DNA from 4 places in the Streptomyces sp. NPDC001663 genome. Region 1 is predicted to be linked to each of the others. Evidence: riboswitches for the same ligand, from Rfam matches in the RefSeq annotation. Region 1 holds a riboswitch; each other region holds the start of a gene.
What was found. A riboswitch is a leader RNA that binds a small molecule or an ion and turns the genes downstream of it on or off. The one in region 1 is predicted to bind cobalamin.
Positions count from the first base shown of each region.

Region 2: linked by a shared signal. The riboswitch ahead of ACFY1L_RS39375 (ribonucleoside-diphosphate reductase subunit alpha) and the one ahead of ACFY1L_RS28250 (CbtB-domain containing protein) in region 1 are both predicted to bind cobalamin.
Region 3: linked by a shared signal. The riboswitch ahead of metE (5-methyltetrahydropteroyltriglutamate--homocysteine S-methyltransferase) and the one ahead of ACFY1L_RS28250 (CbtB-domain containing protein) in region 1 are both predicted to bind cobalamin.
Region 4: linked by a shared signal. The riboswitch ahead of ACFY1L_RS43855 (cobalamin biosynthesis protein) and the one ahead of ACFY1L_RS28250 (CbtB-domain containing protein) in region 1 are both predicted to bind cobalamin.

Region 1 covers NZ_JBIAUR010000009.1:115,880-121,449, forward strand. The annotation lists gene ACFY1L_RS28235 (oxygenase MpaB family protein) at 1-440, opposite strand, end outside; gene ACFY1L_RS28240 (acyl-CoA dehydrogenase family protein) at 510-1,688, opposite strand; gene ACFY1L_RS28245 (CbtA family protein) at 1,858-2,622, opposite strand; gene ACFY1L_RS28250 (CbtB-domain containing protein) at 2,646-2,867, opposite strand; cobalamin riboswitch at 2,903-3,051, opposite strand; gene ACFY1L_RS28255 (histidine phosphatase family protein) at 3,152-3,727, shown strand; gene ACFY1L_RS28260 (ferredoxin) at 3,809-4,228, opposite strand; gene ACFY1L_RS28265 (DUF6479 family protein) at 4,292-4,612, shown strand; gene ACFY1L_RS28270 (hypothetical protein) at 4,710-4,862, opposite strand; gene ACFY1L_RS28275 (hypothetical protein) at 5,069-5,570, shown strand, end outside.
Region 2 covers NZ_JBIAUR010000015.1:71,197-76,766, reverse strand. The annotation lists gene ACFY1L_RS39385 (NACHT domain-containing protein) at 1-2,086, opposite strand, end outside; gene ACFY1L_RS39380 (GNAT family N-acetyltransferase) at 2,243-2,746, shown strand; cobalamin riboswitch at 2,803-2,939, shown strand; gene ACFY1L_RS39375 (ribonucleoside-diphosphate reductase subunit alpha) at 3,063-5,423, shown strand; gene ACFY1L_RS39370 (ribonucleotide-diphosphate reductase subunit beta) at 5,423-5,570, shown strand, end outside.
Region 3 covers NZ_JBIAUR010000027.1:66,688-72,257, forward strand. The annotation lists gene ACFY1L_RS51590 (superoxide dismutase) at 76-717, shown strand; gene metE (5-methyltetrahydropteroyltriglutamate--homocysteine S-methyltransferase) at 746-3,064, opposite strand; cobalamin riboswitch at 3,217-3,440, opposite strand; gene ACFY1L_RS51600 (3-hydroxybutyryl-CoA dehydrogenase) at 3,438-4,301, opposite strand; gene aceB (malate synthase A) at 4,298-5,570, opposite strand, start outside.
Region 4 covers NZ_JBIAUR010000018.1:190,226-195,795, forward strand. The annotation lists gene ACFY1L_RS43850 (cobyric acid synthase) at 1-752, opposite strand, end outside; gene ACFY1L_RS43855 (cobalamin biosynthesis protein) at 749-1,687, opposite strand; cobalamin riboswitch at 1,787-1,929, opposite strand; gene ACFY1L_RS43860 (hypothetical protein) at 2,065-2,292, opposite strand; gene ACFY1L_RS43865 (anion permease) at 2,327-3,574, opposite strand; gene ACFY1L_RS43870 (lysozyme) at 3,728-4,477, opposite strand; gene ACFY1L_RS43875 (class II aldolase/adducin family protein) at 4,674-5,405, shown strand; gene ACFY1L_RS43880 (alpha/beta hydrolase family protein) at 5,518-5,570, shown strand, end outside.

The sequences.
Region 1 (5,570 bases):
TCCTGCTGGTCGGCGGGTACGGCGTCGGGGTCGAGGCCCACCAGGCGGGCGCTGACGCGGTGTTCGCCGATGTAGCGGTCGGCCTCGGCGTCGGTGAGACGGAAGCCGGAGCGGCGGGCGACCTGGAGGTAGGAGTCGATCTCGGCGCAGTGCACCCACAGCAGCAGTTCCGGTTCGTCGACGCCGTACTGCTCCCCCGTGCCGGGATCGGTCGCCGACAGCATGCTGTGGATCTTCCGGACGCGGGCGCCGGCCCGCTCGGCGGCCTCGCTGGTGCCGTACGTCGTGGTGCCGACGAAGTTGGCGGTGCGCATCAGCCGGCCCCAGGCGTCACGCCGGAAGTCGGAGTTCTGCATCACGCCGCGCACCGCCCGGGGGTGCAGCGCCTGGAGGTAGAGCGCGCGGACGCCGGCGACCCACATCATGGGGTCGCCGTGCATCTGCCAGGTCACCGAGGACGGTCCGAACAGCCCGGGGTCTCCTGCCTGGATGTCCGTCACCTCTGCAGGCTATCGCCGTACCCTCGGCATCCCCAGACCGATCCACGAGATGATCTCCCGCTGGATCTCGTTGTTGCCGCCGCCGAAGGTGAAGATGACCGCCGAGCGGTAGCCGCGTTCCAGTTCGCCGTGGAGGACCGCGCCCGTCGAGCCCTCCTTGAGGGCTCCCGCCGCGGCGACGATCTCCATGAGCCAGGCGTAGGCATCCCGTCGGGCCTCGGAGCCGTAGACCTTGACCGCGGAGGCGTCCTGAGGGGTGAGGGTGCCGTTCTGGGCGGCGTTCACCATCTGCCAGTTGAGGAGTTTCATCGCGTCGAGTTTGGTGTGGGTCTGGGCGAGGCGGCGACGCACCCAGGGCAGGTCGAGCACGCGGCGGCCGTCGGCGAGCTTGGTCTCGGTGGCCCAGCGCTGCACGTCCTGCAGGGCGCGGATGGCCATCGTGCCGTGGGCGGCGAGGGTGACGCGCTCGTGGTTGAGCTGGTTGGTGATCAGCCGCCAGCCCTGGTTCTCGGCGCCGACCCGGCGGGAGACGGGGACGCGGATGTTCTCGTAGTAGCTGGCCGTGGTGTCGTGGGAGGCGAGGGTGTTGATGAGAGTGCAGGAGTAGCCGGGGTCGGTGGTCGGGACGAGCAGCATGGTGATGCCCTTGTGCGGCGGGGCGTCCGGGTCGGTGCGGGTCGCCAGCCACACCCAGTCCGCGGTGTCGCCGTTGGTCGTCCAGATCTTCTGGCCGTTGACGACGTACTCGTCGCCGTCGCGCACCGCGCGCGTCTTGAGGGATGCGAGGTCGGTGCCCGCGTCGGGTTCGCTGTAGCCGATCGCGAAGTCGATCTCGCCGGAGAGGACCTTCGGCAGGAAGTAGGCCTTCTGCTCGTCGGTGCCGAACTGCATGATCGTCGGCCCGACCGTGTTGAGCGCCATCAGCGGCAGCGGGACGCCGGCCTGGGCGGCCTCGTCGAAGAAGATGAACTGTTCCATCGCCGTGAGCCCACGCCCGCCGTACTCCTCGGGCCAGCCCACGCCGAGCCAGCCGTCCGTGCCCAGGCGCCGGATGGTCTCGCGGTAGAAGCGCTTCTGGGCCGCCGGGTCGCCGTGCCGGGCATAGGAGTTGTCGGGCACCAACTCGGCGAAGTACGCGCGCAGTTCGGTGCGCAGCCGCTGCTGCTCGGGCGTGTATTCGAGGTGCACGGCGCCTCCAGGCTCCCGGGACCGGTCCTGACGGCGCACACCGTAGAACGTGTTTCAGAAATTGGGAATGGCCCGGTGCATCGGGGATTGGCGCGGCATACGGAAAAGGGCCCCCGGCCGTCGTCCGGGGACCCCTTTCGTTGAACTGTTCAGTGCGCGGCTGAAGTGCTCAGTGCGCGACAGGAGTTGCCCGGGCCTCGGCCCGGGTTACCGACGACTCGGCCCCTTTCGGGGCCAGCAGACGCTCCGCCAGCAATCCGAAGACCAGCCCGAAGGAGGTCCACAGAGTCGCCTGGACGGCCAGGGCCGCCAGGCGGAACTGCCACAGCAGGGTGGCCGAGAAGTCCTTCGGGACCTCGTTGATCGCGGGCAGGAACGCGTACGCCAGCCCGACGACGAGAAGGAAGAAGGCTCCTGCGACGAGCGTGGCGTTCCAGTTGCCCAGGCGCGGCGCGAGGCGTTTGCCCAGGATCACGGTGGCGACGGCGAGCAGCACGCTGAGCGCCATCATCAGGAAGTACAGCGTGGTGCGCTTGCCGATGGTGTCGGGGTCGCCGACGGACGGCGGGTTGGCCGGGTACTTCAGGAACGGCACGACGTACACGGCGATCAGGCCGGCGGCCGCCAGGAGCAGCGCGCTCGCGCGCGGCCCGAAGCGGCCGATCCGGCCCAGCGCGAAGCAGTACGCGAGCGCGGCGATGCCGCCGAACGCGATGCCGTAGACGAGGACACCGGTGGACAGACCCGCGGTGGACTGCATCGTGCGGCTGACGGCTTCGACGCCGTGCTCGTGGGAGTGCGCCTCCTCGTAGGCGATGGCCGCGTCGACGCGCGGTTCACCGAGGAAGTAGGCGACGACGAGGGCGAGCAGGCCCGCGGCGAGTCCCGCGAGCATGCCACGCACCAGGAGGTTGCGGACGGTTGCCGAGTTCATGGGCTGTGCGTTCTCCCCGGCCGTCAGTGGCAGGGGAAACCGAGCAGGTGGCGGGCGTCGTGCACCCACTCGTGGACGTTCTCTCCACTCATCACGGAGGTGGCGCCCTGCTCGGCGCCGACGAAGTAGAGCAGGACCAGCATCAGGATGCCGAAGAAGACCGCCCAGGGGACGATCGCACCGATCGGCAGCTTCGCCGGTACGGCGGTGGGGGTGGTGGTCGGCTGAGCGACAGACTGCGCCATGGCAGGCCCTCCTGGGGAACTCGCGTCCCGTCTCGGTGGTGCACAGGACGACGGGCGGGTCTGACTCGCCCGGCGCGCACCCAGGGTGCGTGCAGGGCATTACAGTGGCGCGACCGTGCCGGATTCCCACCGGCTTCCGCTGTGCCGTCGTCAATATCGACGAGACGGTACCGCGAAGCGGAGGCGCGGCCAAGAGCGCACGGAAGTGCGGCGAGCGCCCTGGGAACCGCTTTCGCCGCCGAATCGAGGGGCTGGACAAGGGTGTTGAGCGCGGGAGTGGGCGCATGACGAGCCGAGTGATCTTGATCTCACCCGCGATCACCGCGGCGCTGAGACAGGCCCGCTTCGACGACGGCTGCTCCCTGGACGCGGCCGGACTGCGGCAGGCGCAGGCCGCCGCCGGTACGGTCCCCGCGGTCGAGCGGGCCTGGTCCTCCCCCACCGTGCGCTGCCGTGAGACGGCCGGTGCGCTCGGGCTGGACGCCCTGGACGCACCGGAGTTGGCGGGGCTGGACGCGGGGCGCTGGCGCGGGGCGACGCTGGCGGAGGTCGGTGAGCGGGATCCCGAGGGACTGGCCCGGTGGCTGTCGGATCCCGGTTCGGCGCCGCACGGCGGTGAGTCGGTGCGGGCGCTGTGCGACCGGGTGGCGGGCTGGCTGGAGACGGCCGGGCAGTCGGCGGGTGCGAGCGTGGCCGTGGTCGAGCCCGAGGTCGTACGGGCCGCGGTGGTACGGGCGCTCGGCGCGCCGGAGTCGTCGTTCTGGCGCGCCGACGTCCCGCCGCTGGCCGCCGTGGAGCTCAGCGGCAGGGCGGGGCGGTGGAACGTACGGCTCGGCCGGCCGCTCGGCACCGCGGAGTGAGCGCCGGTTCACTGCGGCGCCGGGCGGATCCGCGCCCCACCGTGGGCGTCGATGCACCGTCTCCAGGAACGTCAGTGGGCGTCAGTTCAGCGTGTCGAGGAAGTCCGTGCACGCCTGGGCGCACTCCCGGCAGGCCTTCGCGCCGTCCTCGGCACCCGGCTGCCGGTCGAAGACGTGCGCGCACTCCAGGCACACCGTGCGGCACCACTCCACCTGGATACGCATACCGGCCTCGTCCAGGCGGTTCTGCTCGGACAGCACCCGGCACGTCGCGTCGCACACCTCCGCGCACATGATGCCCTTGCGTCGTACGAGTTCCTGCTCCTCCGTGCCGTCCGGATCCACGAGGCCGGCGCGCAGCGCACACGCGCGTGCGCACTCGGTGCATGCCAGCGCGCAGGCGAAGCGGTCCTCCAGGAACTGGAAGAGCTCCTGCTGGGTCGTCGATGTCACACTCTGCGGGTAGCCGCTGCCGATCGCGCCAAACCCGGTGTTCGCCATGGTTACGGCGGTGGGGCCGGGGTGGGCAGGTTCATGGCGGACGCCCCGGGTACCCGCGGGCCCATGAGTACCGCATGGATGGACATCGCCGCAGGCCGCGGCGCACTGGGGATCGGCCTGGCCGTGGCGGGCCTGGTGGTCGTGGCACTGCTGATCGGCGCGTTCTGGCTGGGCGCCCGCATCCGGCGCCGCGAGCCGGGCCCGCCGAGCCCGGAGGAGCAGCCGCGACTGCCGGACGAGGGCCCGGTCCGCGAGGTGCTGGAGAACCGTGAACCCGACGAGGTGCCGCGCAGCGATCGCCGACTGACCCCGCACGAACTGCCCGGGCACGGCAACTCACCGACCCGGACCGGTCCGTCCAAGCCGCGGCGGCGCTGGAGCTAGGGCAGCAGCGGGTCGTTCGGCAGCGGCGGCCCGGGCGCCCGCTGACGCCGGGCCCGCCCCCTCCATCACCTGGAGAAGGGAGGAGTCCGGAGCCGGATTACCGGCGCCTGGGAGCCGATCCGACCGCCAGGACGAGGATCAGGCCGAGGCCCATGAGCACCTGGTCGCGCATCAGATGACGCAGACCGGTGGTCACGGCAGCGTGGCCGAAGCGCGCGCAGGCTTCCCGCACAGACGGGGACTCCGCCATGGGCCCCATCGTCTACACGACACCAGCTGAGCCCGCAGCCGACACCTCATAGTCGATCGGTCTCGCTCACAACGTCACCTCTGGTGCTCGTGGGCCCCTTGATGCCGTTGCGTCACCGGACATCGGCCGTCGCACCCGGTACGGCCGTCACCCCGCCGGCCCCTATCGGCTCGCCAGGCGGCCCTCGCCGGGATCTCCTCGAAGACATGACAGGTACCGACGCGCCCCCACCAGAGCCGGAGCGCCCCCGTGAGACTCCTGCCGAGGACCAGGAGCTCTCGCCACAGAAGGCCCACGAACTGGACGAGTTGCGCCGCCGGGTGAGTGAACTGGAGAGTGCCAGGCACGAGCCGAAGCACCGGCTCCGGGCCCTGGGCTCGGTCCTGCTGATCATCCTGGCGTCGGTGCTGGCGCTGCTCGCCGTGGTCGCGGTCTGGGCGAACAGCATCATCCGCGACACCGACCGCTACGTCGCAACCGTGGCACCGCTGGCGTCCAACCCCGACATCCAGCAGGCAGTGACCACCCGGGTCACCAACGTCGTACTGAAACAGATCGACGTGGATGCACTGGTCGCACAGCTGAGTGACGCGGCGTCGGAGAAGGGGGTTCCGCCCAAGGCCGCGAGCCTCATCGGCAACCTGAGCGGTCCCATCGAGAGCGGTCTCAAGGAGCTGGTGCACAGCACCGTGTTGCGGGTGGTCTCCA
Region 2 (5,570 bases), on a different contig from region 1:
TGAGCAGCCGCAGCTTCGCATCGTCGACGGTGCGTTGGTCCCCTTTGCAACAGGCCCAGGTCCTCCGTGCCTTCTCGAGGATGCCGCCGAGCAGACCGGGATCGTCCTCCACACTCTCGATCTCCACGGCGGCCGCGTACAGGTCGAGGGCCTTGGGGTCGTCCGTACGGCGGTGCGCGGCCGTACAGAGCCGGTGGGCCAGGGTGTGCCCCCGCACGGGAGAGCGGCGGACCAGCTCCTGCAGCTCCCTTTTCGCCTCGGCCCGGACACCGCCCGCCCTGGCTCTGAGCCTCGCCGCCCGCCGACGGGACAACAGCACCAGGGCGATGAGGAGTTCGCGGCTGGGGCCGGGCGGTTGCAGAGCGTGCTCGACGAGCTCTCCGGCGCCCCGCTCGCCCAGGTGGCTCAGGACGCGGTAGCCGAAGTAGGCCTGGATGATGCTGTGCGGGAAACGGACCCTCCGCTCGAAGCCCTCCACCAGGCCGAGTTTGTCCGCGTTGCTCGCGAAGCGGGCGAGGGCGGCGCGGCACTGGTCCATGTTCCCGCCGAGCAGCCGCCGCCTCTCCTCCTCGCCGAGCCGCTCGCAGAGCACGTCCCAGATCTGTTGTCGGTGCCACTCGGAGAAGACGTTCCCGCGCCTGCCGTACCGGTCGAAGCCGCGCCGGCCGGCCCACAGATGCTCTGCCCGGACCTGTGCGCGCCGCGCCGGACCGGGATGGACGTCCGAGTCGAGCAGTTCCCCGAAGCCGACCTCCAGCTTGTCCTGGAGCAGTCCGACGCACGCCAGGGCGGAGACTACCTCGAGGGTGTCGCGGCGCTCCTGCGGGGCCAGCGCCACCTCCTCGCGCAGCCGACCCTCGCACAGCGCCTCGTCCCACGTCTGAAGCAGCCAGAGCCGCAGCGTGCCGCGGTCCCTGCTGCGGGTGTTCATGTGCTGCGGATCGTTGTCGGGCCGGTCGTGCTCCAGGGCGCCGTGGCGGTGCAGTTCGCGGGCGATCTGCAGATAGACGGGCGACTCGGTCACCTCCGCCGTCTCCACGATCCAGTCCACGCGCCGCTCGTCCGTCTCGGGGACGTCCGCCCCGACGAAGCGCAGGGCCTCCTCCTCGCTGAGCGGTTCCAGCTCCACGATCGCGGCGGAGGTGCTCTCCAGCGGGCTGTGCGGCCGGGAGGCGATGACGAGGGGCAGTTTCTCCTGGTGGGCGCGCTCGATGGCCCGCCGGATGATGTTGTCCCGGTTCTGCTGGTGGCCGTCGCCGAGGAGAGCCTCTTCCAGTCCGTCGGCGATGACGACCGGCTTGTCGTCGGCGAGCAGCTGCTGCCAGACCCGCTCGGTCTTGGTGCGGGCGAGGATGCCGCGGGGGGCCTCGTCGGCGAAACGCTTCCTGGCCATGCGTTCGAAGTTCAGGTCGGTCCCGTCGGTCGCGTCCCGCAGCCGGATCGGCACGGGCACGGCGTTCTGCCGGGCGAGCAGTTCGGTGAGCCGCACCAGGACGGCGGTCTTGCCCACGCCGACACCGCCGACCAGCAGATAGGGCCGCCGGGTGTCGCGCTCCCGCAGCCGCTCGGCGAGAACCTGGGCGATCTCCTCCCGGCCCACGATCTCGGCGGTGTCCGGTCCGGCGGTGGGCACCAGCCGGCTGGGGTCGACCTGTGCCTTGGTGAGATAGCGCCGCTTGGTCCAGCGGTACCACCAGAACAGGAAGAGCGCTGCGGCGATCGAGGCGGTGAGCACCGGGCCGACGAAGCGCATGGCGGTCTCGAAGCCCTGATTGTCCTTCCGCCACTTCTCGAAGCTGGTCGTATCGCTCGTGATCAGGATGTACAGGCCCTCCGCGCACCAGGCGAGCACCGCGAGCAGGGCCACCAGCCAGATGGCCCGGGTGACGTTGGTGTAGGAGATCCCTCGGCGCCACTTCTTGGGGCGGGCGGTGCCGCGGCGGGCCTCCAGACGGATCGTCAGGGTGTGCCAGTGGCCCGCGAAACCGCGTCCGGCCCAGCTGCCCGCTCGCCTCGGAGCCAGTGTCGCCATCGGCGCGTTCCGCGGCCGCTCCCTGCCGGGCGGGTGACGGACGACCCTCGTCATCGTGCGTCTCCTTCCGAGAAGGGCTCTCGAAACGGAGGGATCCGCGGGCGCCGACGCCTACCTCCATGGAAGCACTCCCCGGACGGCCTGCAACCCGGCGGCCCTCGGCGGAAAACCCCGAGCCCGCCGTCGTACCCGTCCGGCACACTCGAGCCCATGGACATCGTGATCCGGCCGGTGGCACCCGGCGAGTACGAGGCCCTCGGCGAGATCACCGCCCAGGCCTACCTCCAGGACGGCCTCCTCACCTTCGGCGAGAGCGACTGGTACCTCGACAAGCTGAAGGACGTCGCCGAGCGGGCGGCCGAAGCCGACGTACTGGTGGCCACACAGGGCGGCCAACTCCTCGGCGGCGTCACCTACGTCCCGTCCGGCGGCCCCATGGCGGACCTCGCGCGCCCCGGAGAGGCCGAGATACGAATGCTCGCCGTCGACCGGGCAGCCCGGGGCAGGGGCGCCGGAGAGGCCCTCGTCCGCGCCTGCGTCGACCGGGCCAGGGCCACCGAGGGCTGCACCGGAATCGTGCTGTCCACCCAGCCGATCATGCACACCGCCCACCGCATCTACGAACGCGCCGGTTTCGTCCGCGCCCCCGGGCGCGACTGGAAGCCGATCGCGGGCGTCGACTTCACGCTGATCACCTATGAGTTGACGCTCTGACACGCTCCGAAGTCAGCCGCGACACAACATATGGGGGTGCTCCCCCCACCCGGCACAAGATGTATGCTCATGCTCGCTGTCGCCGCAGGGGAATCCGGTGCGAATCCGGAACTGTCCCGCAACGGTGTACTCATGCGTGTTCGCACACGTACGAGCGTCAGTCCGAGGACCTGCCGACAGTGCGCCCGGCCACCGTGGCCCGGGTGCTCCGACGTCCGGGCCTCGTGGAGTGGGCCGGTGGACGCGACGCCGTGCGCGCTCGTGTGCTGCCCCCTGCCCTCCCTCAGGCCCACTGCCGAGCGAGGGAGAGCCCCACGTGACCATCGCGCCAGCCGAACCGGCTTCAGCGACCACGACCGCCCCTGTGGCCGAAGACGGTCCAGGAACCGCCCTGTTGCGGACCCTGACCGAGCTGACCGCCGACCTCCCCGACGCCGACCCCGGCCGGGTCGCCGCGGCCGCACTGCGCGGTCGGTCCGCACGCGCGGACGAGGCGGAGTTGCGCGAACTGGCCACGGAAGCGGCCGCCGGCCTCATCTCCGAGGACCCCGCGTACAGCAGGCTGGCCGCCCGGCTCCTCACCATCGGCATCGCCGCCGAGGCCGCCTCCCAGGGCGTCACGTCGTTCACGGAGTCCGTCGCCGTCGGCCACCGCGAGGGCCTCATCGCCGACCGCACGGCGGAGTTCGTCCGCGTGCACGCCGACCGCCTCGACGCCCTCGTCGACCCCCAGGCCGACGACCGCTTCGGCTACTTCGGCCTGCGCACCCTCCACAGCCGTTACCTCCTGCGGCACCCGATCACCCGCAAGGTCATCGAGACGCCCCAGCACTTCATGCTCCGGGTCGCGAGCGGCCTCGCCGAGGACGACACCAGCCGGTCGGTGGACGAAGTCGCCGCGCTCTACGGCCTGATGAGCCGCCTCGACTACCTCCCCTCCTCCCCCACCCTCTTCAACTCGGGCACCCGGCACCCCCAGATGTCGTCCTGCTACCTCCTCGACTCCCCGCTGGACGAGCTGGACTCCATCTACGACCGCTACCACCAGGTCGCCCGTCTCTCGAAGCACGCCGGCGGCATCGGCATCGCCTACTCCCGTATCCGCAGCCGCGGTTCGCTGATCCGCGGCACCAACGGGCACTCCAACGGCATCGTCCCGTTCCTGAAGACCCTCGACGCCTCGGTGGCCGCCGTGAACCAGGGCGGCCGGCGCAAGGGTGCCGCCGCGGTCTACCTGGAGACCTGGCACTCCGACATCGAGGAGTTCCTGGAGCTGCGTGACAACACGGGTGAGGACGCCCGCCGTACGCACAACCTGAACCTCGCGCACTGGATCCCGGACGAGTTCATGCGCCGGGTGAACGCCGACGAGCTGTGGTCCCTCTTCTCCCCCGCCGACGTACCGGAGTTGGTGGACCTGTGGGGCGAGGAGTTCGACGCGGCCTACCGGAAGGCCGAGGCCGGGGGTCTCGCGCGCAAGACCATCCCCGCCCGCGACCTCTACGGCCGCATGATGCGCACCCTCGCGCAGACCGGCAACGGCTGGCTGACCTTCAAGGACGCGGCCAACCGCACCGCCAACCAGACGGCCGAGCCGGGTCATGTCGTCCACTCCTCCAACCTCTGCACGGAGATCCTGGAGGTCACGGACGACGGCGAGACGGCGGTCTGCAACCTGGGCTCGGTGAACCTGGGGGCGTTCGTGGCCGGTCAGGACATCGACTGGGAGCGGCTGGACGAGACGGTCCGCACGGCCGTCACCTTCTTGGACCGCGTGGTCGACATCAACTTCTACCCGACCGAGCAGGCGGGCCGGTCGAACGCACGCTGGCGCCCGGTCGGCCTGGGCGCGATGGGCCTGCAGGACGTCTTCTTCAAACTCCGCCTGCCCTTCGACTCCCCGGAGGCCAAGGCGCTGTCCACCCGTATCGCCGAGCGCATCATGCTCGCCGCGTACGAGGCCTCCGCCGACCTCGCCGAGCGCAACGGCCCGCTGCCGGCCTGGGAGAAGACGCGTACGGCACGGGGCGTCCTGCACCCCGACCACTACGGTGTGGAGCCGACCTGGCCGGAGCGCTGGGCGGCACTGCGGGAACGTGTCGCCGCGGTCGGCATGCGCAACTCGCTCCTCCTCGCGATCGCCCCCACCGCCACCATCGCGTCGATCGCGGGCGTGTACGAGTGCATCGAGCCGCAGGTGTCCAACCTCTTCAAGCGCGAGACGCTGTCCGGTGAATTCCTGCAGGTCAACTCGTACTTGGTGAAGGAACTGAAGGACCTCGGCGTCTGGGACGCCCGCACCCGCGAGGCGCTGCGCGAAGCCAACGGCTCGGTGCAGGACTTCACCTGGATCCCGGCCGACGTACGGGCGCTGTACCGCACGGCGTGGGAGATCCCGCAGCGCGGTCTGATCGACATGGCGGCGGCCCGCACTCCGTACCTGGACCAGTCCCAGTCCCTCAACCTGTTCCTGGAGACGCCGACCATCGGCAAGCTCTCCTCGATGTACGCGTACGCCTGGAAGCAGGGTCTGAAGACGACGTACTACCTGCGTTCCCGCCCGGCGACGCGCATCGCACGCGCGGCCCGAGCCACCCTCCCCGTGCAGCAGGCCGCCGACCCCGACGCGGTCGCCTGCTCCCTTGAAAACCCCGAGTCCTGCGAGGCCTGCCAGTAATGAGCTCCACCGAAAAGAACCTTCTCGACCCGGGCTTCGAGCTGACCCTCCGCCCCATGCGCTACCCGGACTTCTACGAGCGCTACCGGGACGCCATCAAGAACACCTGGACCGTGGAGGAGGTCGACCTCCACTCGGACGTGGCCG
Region 3 (5,570 bases), on a different contig from region 1:
TGATCGGCGGGCGCACACTTCTGCTGCTAGCGTGCAGTTGCACATCATAGGCAATAGCGTCGGAGGACGTTGGACATGGCGGTTTACACGCTCCCGGAGCTCCCGTACGACTACGCGTCGCTCGCCCCGGTCATCAGCCCCGAGATCATCGAACTGCACCACGACAAGCACCACGCGGCGTACGTCAAGGGCGCGAACGACACTCTGGAGCAGTTGGCCGAGGCGCGCGACAACGAGTCGTGGGGCTCGATCAACGGCCTGGAGAAGAACCTGGCCTTCCACCTCTCCGGGCACATCCTGCACAGCATCTACTGGCACAACATGACCGGCGACGGCGGCGGCGAGCCGCTGGAGAAGGACGGTGTCGGCGAGCTCGCGGACGCCATCGCCGAGTCGTTCGGTTCGTTCGCGAACTTCAAGGCGCAGCTGTCCAAGGCGTCGGCCACGACCCAGGGTTCGGGCTGGGGCGTGCTCGCCTACGAGCCGCTCAGCGGCCGGCTCATCGTCGAGCAGGTCTACGACCACCAGGGCAACGTCGGCCAGGGTTCGACCCCGATCCTGGTCTTCGACGCCTGGGAGCACGCCTTCTACCTGCAGTACAAGAACCAGAAGGTCGACTTCATCGAGGCCATGTGGAAGGTCGTCAACTGGCGGGACGTGGCCCGGCGTTACGCCGCCGCGAAGGAGCGCGGCGACAGCCTGCTGCTCGCGCCGTGACGGCGTAACGTGCCGGGCCGGTGTCCCGTCAGGAACCGGCCCGCTCCGCACGGACCGTTCGGGCCGCGGCGACCAGGTTCTCCAACGACGCGCGGGTCTCAGGCCAACCACGGGTCTTCAGGCCGCAGTCGGGGTTGACCCACAGCCGTTCGGCGGGGATCGCCTCAAGTCCCTTGCGCAGCAGGGCGGCTGCCTCGGCCACGCTCGGCACCCGGGGCGAGTGGATGTCGTACACGCCGGGTCCCGCCTCGCGCGGGTAGCCGTGGGCGGCCAGTTCGCGGGCGACCTGCATGTGGGAGCGGGCCGCCTCCAGGCTGATGACGTCCGCGTCGAGGTCGTCGATCGCCTGGACGACGTCGCCGAACTCGGCGTAGCACATGTGCGTGTGGATCTGTGTGTCCGGACGCACTGCACTCGTGGTGAGCCGGAAGGCCTCCGTGGCCCACGCCAGGTAGGCCGGGCGGTCGGCGGCCCGCAGCGGCAGCGTCTCGCGCAGTGCGGGCTCGTCCACCTGGATGACCGAAGTGCCCGCCGTCTCGAGGTCGTTGACCTCGTCGCGCAGGGCGAGGGCGACCTGCCGGGCGGTCTCCGCGAGGGGCTGGTCGTCGCGGACGAAGGACCAGGCCAGCATCGTGACCGGACCGGTGAGCATGCCCTTGACCGGGCGCGCGGTGAGGGACTGGGCGTACGTCGTCCAGCGCACCGTCATCGGCTCGGGCCGGGAGATGTCGCCGGCGAGGATCGGCGGACGGACGTAACGGGTGCCGTAGGACTGCACCCAGCCGTGCTGCGTGGCCAGGTAGCCGGTGAGCTGCTCGGCGAAGTACTGCACCATGTCGTTGCGTTCGGGCTCGCCGTGCACGAGGACGTCCAGGCCGATCTTCTCCTGGAAGGCGATCACCTCGCCGATCTCCGCCCTGATGCGCTCCTCGTATCCGGCGGTGTCGATCCGTCCGGCCGTCAAGTCGGCGCGGGCTGTGCGCAGTTCGGCCGTCTGCGGGAACGAGCCGATGGTCGTGGTCGGCAGGACGGGCAGACGCAGGTGGGCGCGCTGGGCGACGGCCCGTTCGGCGTACGGCCGGGAGCGGCGCGCGTCGGCGTCCGTGACGGCGGCGCTGCGGGCCCGAACGGCGGGGGCGCGGGTGATCGGCGACCCGGCGCGGGAGGCCAGGTCGGCGCGGTTCGCGGCCAGTTGGGCGGCGATGGTGTCGGTGCCGTGGGCCAGGCCGCGGGCCAGCGTGACGATCTCGGCCGTCTTCTGCCGGGCGAAGGCGAGCCAGCGGGCGATCTGCGGTTCGATGTCGCGCTCGGCGCCGGCGTCGAGCGGCACGTGCAGCAGGGAGCAGGAGGCGGCCACGTCGACCCGGTCGGCGAGTCCAAGGAGCGTGGCCAGCGTGGACAGGGACCGGCCCAGGTCGTTGATCCACACGTTGCGGCCGTCCACGATGCCCGCGACCAGCCGCTTGCCGGACAGGCCGCCGATCGCGGCGAGATCGTCCAGGTTGGCCACGGCCGGTCCGGTGAAGTCCAGCGCGAGCCCGTCGACCGGCGCCTTGGCCAGGACGGGCAGGGCCTCACCCAGCCGGTCGAAGTAGGAGGCGATGAGCAGCTTCGGACGGTCGGTGCGGGCGCCCAGGTCGCGGTAGGCGCGGGCGGCGGCATTCAGTTCGGCCGGGGTGCGGTCCTGGACGAGGGCCGGCTCGTCCAGCTGCACCCACTCGGCGCCGGCGGCCCGCAGATCGGCGAGGACGTCGGCGTAGACGGGCAGCAGCCGGTCCAGCAGCGTCAGCGGTTCGAAGTCCGCGGCCACGCCCGGCGCGGGCTTGGCGAGCAGCAGATACGTGACCGGGCCGACCAGCACCGGCCTGGGCGTCAGCCCGAGGGCCAGCGCCTCCGTCAACTCGCCGACCTGCTTGGCCGAGTCGGCCGTGAACACCGTGTCCGGGCCCAACTCGGGCACCAGATAGTGGTAGTTGGTGTCGAACCACTTCGTCATCTCCAGCGGCGCCACGTCCTGCGTGCCGCGGGCCATGGCGAAGTAGCCGTCGAGCGCGTCGGCCTCGACCGCGGCACGGTGGCGTGCCGGGACGGCGCCGAGCATGACGGTGGTGTCCAGGACGTGGTCGTAGTACGAGAAGTCACCGGTCGGCACCTCGTGGACGCCTGCGTCGGCCAGCTCCCGCCAGTTCGCGCGGCGCAGTTCGGCGGCCGTGCGGTGGAGGGCGTCGGCGGTGACGCGGCCCTTCCAGTAGCCCTCGATCGCCTTCTTCAGTTCCCGGTTCGGGCCCTGGCGGGGGTAGCCGTACACGGTGGCCCGTGCTGCCGCGGCTGCGGACTTCGCTGTCACGAGACTCTCCTTCGCGAGCTCTGTTCGTCGAACGACCCCGGCGACGGGGTGAGGACGCGAAGGAACGGCCAACGGGCGACGACACGCGGCGCGTGCCTGCCCGTTGTGCTCGCCGACCGCCCTCGAGGTCACCGGAATCTCCGCGCACGAGTGGGTCGTACGCGGGCAGTGGCAGGTCTTCGGACTCACGGGCACGCCTCGTGTCGTACGAGGCACCTACTGGCCGTCGCTTCCCGGGCCCGGACGTCCGGATCCAGTGCGTATGACGGCGGTCGTTCCCGCTCACCGCTGCGGGGCAGTCCCGGATTCCCACCGGGTTCCCTCTTGCGACGCGCCTGCCTGGTGGGCAGGGCGAACCAGCTGCACAGCCAGCTTATACATACGTGTGGAAGCCGCGGCCGGACTTCCGACCCAACAGGCCCGCCTGGACCATGCGTTGGAGCAGCGGCGGCGGGGCGTACAGCGGTTCCCTGAACTCCTCGTACAGCGACTCGGCGATGGCGGCGACGGTGTCCAGGCCGATCAGGTCGGCCAGCCGCAGCGGCCCCATCGGGTGGGCGCAGCCCCGCTCCATGCCGGCGTCGATGTCGGCGGCGGTGGCGAAGCCGGACTCGGCCATGCGGATCGCGGACAGCAGGTACGGCACGAGCAGGGCGTTGACGACGAAGCCGGCGCGGTCACGGGAGCGGATCGCCGTCCTGCCGAGGATTGCCGTCACGAACTCCTCGGCCGTCGCGGCCACTTCGGGACGGGTGTGCAGCGAGGTGACGACCTCGACGAGGGGCATGACCGGTACGGGGTTGAAGAAGTGCAGCCCGAGGACGCGATCGGTGCGGGACGTGGCCATGGCCAGGCGCATCACGGGGATGGCGGAGGTGTTGGTGGCCAGGATCGCCTCCGGATCCTCGATGATCTTGTCGAGGGCGGAGAAGATCTCCGTCTTCGCGTCGGGGTTCTCGGTGACGGCCTCGACCACGAGTTGACGGTCGGCGAGGTCTTCGAGGCTGCCGGTGAAGGCGATTCGGGTGAGGGCCACCCGTGCTTCCGCCGGGTCGAGCTTGCCGTGCCGCACGGAGCGGTCAAGCGAGGCGGCCACGCGATCGTGTGCGGCCTGCGCGGCCAGGGCGTCCGCCTCGCACACGACGGTGTCCAGCCCGGCCCGGGCGCACACCTCGGCGATACCGGCACCCATCTGTCCGCCGCCGACCACGCCGACGCGCCGGATGTCCCGGCTCATGACCGAGCCTCCGGGTGCCGGACGAGGTGGCGGGTGTAGGCGTCCGCGGTGAAGAAGAGCGGCAACTCCGGTTGCAGGGCCGTCCGTTCGAAGATCGCCCGTATTTCGTCGAGCTTCGCCCAGGGATGCTCGGCGCCCAGGGCCGTCAGCTCGTCGTCGAGCAGCCGTAGCACCGTCTCGCGGTCCACGACACGGTGCCGCAGCCACTGCCAGATCTGCACGCGGGCCAGCTCCGCGGTTGCCGTGTCCTCCATCAGCCCGTCCAGTTCGACGGCTCCCCGCCCGTGCAGCCAGGCGTCGAGGTAGCGCAGCGCGACGGCGACAGCCGTGCGCACCCCTTCCGGTGTGGGCGGGCCGGCGATCCGGCCCACGGACAGCAGGTCGGCGGCGGACACCTCCACGTCGTCCCGGTTGCGCGCGATCTGGTGCGGGCGGTGGCCCAGGACGCCGTCGAAGACCTCGCGGCAGACCGGGACGAGGCCGGGGTGCGAGACCCAGGAGCCGTCGAATCCGGCCTCGGCCTCGCGCTCCTTGTCCAGCCGCACCTCGGCGAGAGCGGCGGGATCCCGTCCGGGCAGGTTTGCTGCCATGCCCCCGATGGCGTGGGCGCCGCGCCGATGGCAGGTGCGCACCAGCAGCTCGGTGTAGGCGCGCAGGAACGGGGCGGTCATCGTCACCTTCGACCGGTCCGGCAGCAGGAAGTCGCTGCGATGCCCGAAGGTCTTGACGAGGCTGAACAGGTAGTCCCAGCGGCCCGCGTTGAGCCCGGCGCTGTGCTCGCGCAGCTCATGGAGGATCTCCTCCATCTCGAAGGCGGCGGTGATCGTCTCGATGAGGACGGTGGCCCGCACGGTGCCGCGCGGGATGCCGAGCAGCTCCTGGGCGAGGACGAACACGTCGTTCCACAGCCGGGCTTCGTAGCGGTTCTCCAGCTTCGGCAGGTAGAAGTACGGCCCTGCCCCGGCGTCGATCTGCCGCTGGGCGCAGTGGAAGAAGTACAGCCCGAAGTCCACCAGCGCGGCGGGCACGGGCCCGCCGTCGAACTCCAGGTGCTCCTCCGTCAGATGCCAGCCGCGCGGACGGACCACGATCGTGGCCAGGCGGTCGGGTGCGCCGAGCCGGTACTCCCTGCCCTCCGGAGTGGTGAAGTCGATCCGGCGCTCGACGGCGTCGAGCAGGCAGAGTTGGCCGCCGATGATGTTCCCCCAGGTGGGGGAGGTGGCGTCCGCGAAGTCCGCCATCCACACCCGCGCACCGGAGTTGAGCGCG
Region 4 (5,570 bases), on a different contig from region 1:
GACTCCCGCACCGTCCCGCGAAGGGAGACCCGCAGCCCGTCCTCCTCGTCGATGCCGAGGCCGTGCCGGAAGGGCAGAACGCCGTAGGTGTACCGCCCGGTGAGCCCGTGCAGCATGTCGAGCCCGGGGTCCAGGAGGCTGACGTCCCCGCGGAACTTGTTGACGAGGAACCCGGCGACAAGCTCCTGGTCCTCGGGCGAGAGCAGTGCGACGGTCCCGAAGAAGGACGCGAAAACACCACCACGGTCGATGTCCCCGACCACGAGCACGGGCAGCCGCGCATTCCGCGCGATCCCCATGTTGACGATGTCCGTCCGCCGCAGATTGATCTCGGCGGGAGAACCGGCCCCCTCACAGATCACCGCGTCATACGTGCCCCGCAATTCGGCGAGACAGTCGAGAACGGTCCCGAGCAGTTTCTGCTGCCGCCCCCCGTGATACCCCCGGGCACTCAGCTCACCGACGGGCTTCCCCATCAGCACGACCTGACTGCTCTGCTCACCACCGGGCTTGAGCAGCACCGGATTCATGAGCGCGGAGGGCTCGATCCGACAGGCCTGCGCCTGCATGGCCTGTGCCCGCCCGATCTCCGCACCCTCGCGCGTCACGAATGAGTTGAGGGACATGTTCTGCGCCTTGAAGGGCGCGACCTTGACCCCCTGCCGCACCAGCCAACGACAGATCCCGGCGGTGACGACACTCTTGCCGGCATCGGAGGTGGTACCGGCAACGAGAAGACCACCGCCGGTCATGACCTGCGTCCCTTCACGAGACGGGCGGCGACACCGACGCCGAGCGCGAGCAGACCGACGCGCCTCGAGAGGCGTACGGCCCGTTCGATGTCCGGTACGGCGACGGTGTGCCCCTGCGCGTTGAGAACGGGCCGGTGCTCGACCCGCCCCCCGTACGACAGGGTCCCGCCGAGCCGTACCCCCAGAGCTCCCGCGAACGAGGCCTCCACGGGCCCGGCGTTGGGGCTCGGATGCTTCCCCGCGTCCGTACGCCAGGCGCGTGCCGCCCCGCGGGGATCGTCACCGGAGACCGTCGCCAGTACGGCGGTCAACCGGGCGCCGGGCCAGCCGGCAACGTCGTCGAGCCGCGCGGACGCCCACCCGAACCGCCGGTACCGGGCCGACTTGTGACCGACCATCGCGTCGAGGGTGTTGACGGCCCGGAAACCGAGCAGCCCCGGCACTCCACCGACGGCCCCCCACACCAGCGCCCCCACCACCGCGTCCGACGTGTTCTCGGCAACGGACTCCACAACCGCCCTGGCGATCCCGTCGGCGTCCAGCGCCTGCGGATCCCGCCCGCACAGATGCGGCAGCCGGGCGCGGGCGGCCTCGACGTCCCCCGCCTCCAGGGCACGCCCGATGCTCCGGGCCTCCCGTGCGAGCGAAGTCCCCCCGACCACGGCCCAGGTGGCGGCGGCGGTCAGCGCTACGGAGGCGGTACGGGAAGGCCGTACGAGAGAAGCGGCCAGGGCGCCGGCAGAGACGGCACCCCCCACGCACACGGCCGTGTGCAGCGCCCCCCACCCCCGGTGGTCCCGCCACAACACCCGCTCCAGGGCACCCGCGGCCCGCCCGAACGCGGCGACCGGATGCCCGCGGCGCGGATCGCCGAGGAGGTGGTCACCGAGAAGGCCGGCGGCGGCGCCGTACGCGAAGACGCGATCGGCACGCATCGGCTCAGCCGGCCGTGGGGTCGGTCAGAGCTCGGGCGTTGAACCTCAACAGGCAGCCGCGCATGGCGATATGTCCTCACTCAGGGTGTCCGCGCCCTGGTTCGACGAGACCGGCGGTGAGAGTTCCTGGCTCCCGGGACTTCCTACCCCGGTGACAGTGGCGGGACCGCGCCGGACTTGCACCGGCTTCCTCTCTTGCCGCCGTAGCTGGCCTCGGCAGTCCACCATGCCCCCGAACGGCAGTCAACTTGCCGTTGACCTGCGACGGGAGAGTGTGCTGAGGCCCACATGCGAGGGTCGCAGTGGTCACGGAAACGCGTGGTGCCGGGACGGATCACCGTCCCGGCACCACACGTGGAGCAACTACGGCCGCAGGCTCAGCCCTTGGCCATGATCAGGTTGATTCCGTACGCCACCGCCGCCGCGCACCCCGCGAAGCACACGTACGCGCCGGTGACCGCGAGGGTCGCCGAGTCGCCCTGTGCCACGGCCCGTTCGCGGCGGGACAGGCCCATGACGCCCAGGGTGAACAGGGCGACGAGGCCCACGGTGACCGCGAGGCTGACGCCGAAGACGGAGCCCAGGGCTGCCCAGTCGATCTTCATGCTGCTTCTCTTCCTTCGTACCGGGTGGGCGGGCTCAGACCGTCGCCGCGGGCGGGGCGGCCGGGTCGGGGGCGGTGGCCGGAGCGGCCGGGGCGGGGATCGTGGCCGTCAGGTCCTCGGTCACGCCCGTGGGCGGCTGGGTCACGGCGGCGATCGCCGTGGTCACCACGCCGGCCGGCTCCTCGGTCTCGTTGACGTTCGAGGCGTCGACGACCTCACGGCGGGAGATCTTCCAGATGGCCGCGCTGGAGCCGATCAGGAAGACGGCGACCACGCCGGTGCCCCAGTCGCCGAGGTCGGTCACGGACTCGGCGAGCGCACCGACCAGGGCGGCGGCCGGCAGCGTCAGGACCCAGGCGACCAGCATCCGGGTCGCCGTGGACCAGCGGACCACGCCGCCCTTGCGGCCGAGGCCCGCGCCCATCACCGAACCGGAGACCGAGTGGGTGGTGGAGAGGGAGAAGCCGAGGTGGGAGGAGGCCAGGATGACCGTGGCCGCGCTGGTCTGGGCGGCGAAGCCCTGCTGCGGCTGGAGGTCGGTCAGGCCCTTGCCCATGGTGCGGATGATGCGCCAGCCGCCGAGCCAGGTGCCGAGCGCGATGGCGAGACCGGCGGAGAGGATGACCCAGGTGGGCGGGTCGGAGTCGGGGGCGACGACGCCGCCGGCGACCAGGGCGAGGGTGATGATGCCCATCGTCTTCTGCGCGTCGTTCGTGCCGTGCGCGAGGGAGACCAGGCCGGCCGAGGCGATCTGGCCGGCGCGGTAGCCCTTCTCGGCGGCCTTGCCGTCGGCCTTCTTGCCCAGGGTGTACGACAGCCGGGTCGCCAGCATCGCGGCGAGGCCCGCCACGATCGGGGCGGCGAGCGCCGGGATGAGCACCTTGGTGACGAGCACGTCGCCGTGGACCGCGCCCATGCCGGCCGAGGCGATGGTGGCACCGATCAGACCGCCCATCAGGGCGTGCGAGGAGCTGGACGGGAGTCCGACGAGCCAGGTCAGCAGGTTCCAGAGGATCGCGCCGACCAGGGCCGCGAATATGACCTCGGGACGTATGCCGTTCTCGTCGACGAGACCCTTGGAGATCGTGTTGGCGACCTCCACGGAGAGGAAGGCGCCCACAAGGTTCAGCGCGGCGGACATGGCCACCGCGACCTTGGGCTTGAGTGCACCGGTCGAGATGGTGGTGGCCATCGCGTTGGCGGTGTCGTGGAAACCGTTCGTGAAATCAAACGCGAGTGCGGTGATCACCACAATCGCGAGGATCAGCGAGAAGTTTTCCATTTACCCAGGCAATCGTTCGTAGTCATCGGTCGGTTGACCGTAGGAAACCTGAGTGAACGGAAGATGAACTGAGGGCGGCTGTGGAGTGTCTGGAACGGGGGGTCGCCGCTCCGCCCGGTTCGGCGGCCCCCCGGGTCCCTCGTTGCCCCTTGGCTAGTAGCCCCGGGCGAACTTCTTCAGCTGGGCCTGGGACCCGTTGAAGAGATTTTGATCACCCGGCAGGCTGCCGCTGTTGTCGTACTGCCAGAAGCTCCAGAACGACCAGCCGGCCGGCAGCGATCCCGCGTCCGCCGAGTTGTGGCGGGCGAGCCACAGTGCGTGGTTGGAGGCGAAGGCGCGGCTGCTGCCGGTGCACGTGTTCCACCAGTGGGTGGTCGTGTAGATCACCGGGCGGCGGCCGGTGAGCCGCTTCACCTCGTTGCTGAACGACTTGATCCAGTTGACCATGCCGGCCTTGCTCAGGCCGTAGCACCTGTGCTTGGCGTCGTACGGGTTGTATTCGATGTCGAGCGCGGGCGGCAGAGTCCAGCCGTCCGCACTCCACGCGCCGCCGTTGCGCACGAAGTAGGCCGCCTGGGTCCGGCCCGAGGACTTGTTCGGCAGCGCGAAGTGGTACGCGCCGCGGATGATGCCGGCGTTGCGGGCGCCGTTGTACTGCTGGCCGAAGTACGGATTGCGGTAGTTGGTGGACTCGGTCGCCTTGACGTAGACGAACTTGGCGCCCTTCGCCTTCGCGCTCGACCAGTTGACGTTCTTCTGGTGCGAGGAGACGTCATGTCCCTTCGGCAGGCTCGCGGCCGAGGCCGGCAGCTCGGCGAGCGCGGTCCCCCCGGCGACGAGCGCCGCCACGGAGACCGCGAGGACGCGGTTGCGGCGGCGGGACGGTTTGCGATCACGGGCCATATTTCCCCCCGGAATGGCGACGTGCACGACAAATCAACGGGAGATTACTGGAAGATCGTTGAATGCTGGGCGATCTCAGGCCAAGCACGAGAAGAAAGGGATATGTTCCTATATGTGGTCTTTCGGAGGCCGGTCTTCCGCCCTAAAGTGCCCCGGCCCCGCGGCGGGTTGACGGTGCGCCTGGCAGGATCGCGGCATGGCTGAGCAGCGACGCGACCAGCGGGACGAACGGGATGCGCGGGAGGGTGCACGGGATGTGCCCGAGGGGCGGGGGAGGGGTGTGGGCGCCGAGGAGGCACGCGCCTGGCAGGCCCTCGTCGCCACCGCCCGCCGCACGGTCGCCGACGGCCTCGTCGTCGGCACCTCCGGCAATGTCTCGGTCCGCGTCGGCGACACCGTGCTGGTCACGCCCTCGGGCCTGCCCTACGACCGGCTCACGCCGGACGACGTCACCGGCGTCGACCTCGACGGCCGTCAGGTGCTCGGCACGCTCGTCCCGACGAGCGAACTCCCCATGCACCTCGCCGTCTACCGCACCACCGACGCCCGCGCCGTCGTCCACACCCACGCCGTGCACGCGACCGCCGTCTCGACGCTGGTCCCCGAGCTCCCGGCGATCCACTACATGGCCGGCGCCCTCGGCGGCCCCGTCCGAGTTGCCCCCTATGCGGCATACGGCACCGATGAGTTGGCCGAGAACATGCTCCAGGCCCTCGCCGACCGCACCGCCTGCCTCCTCCAGAACCACGGAACGATGGCCTACGGCACCACCCTCGACCAGGCCTACGACCGCACCGCCCAGCTGGAGTGGATGTGCCGGCTGTGGCTGACGGCGTCTTCGGTGCCGGGGTTGTCGCCCACGTTGCTGTCCCGGGCGCAGGTGGACGAGGCGGGGGAGAAGCTGCGCGCCTACGGGCAGCGGAAGTGAGCTCGCGGGGTACCCGGACCCGGTGACTACGACACACCCTCGTCGACGCCCCGCATCACCCCGCTCCTTCCTCCGGCTGGCCGGTGACCGGGTCCGCCAGGACACTGGACGGGTGCGCACAGTCAAAGCAACGGCCGCCGCCGTCACCGTAGCCCTGGCCGCCGG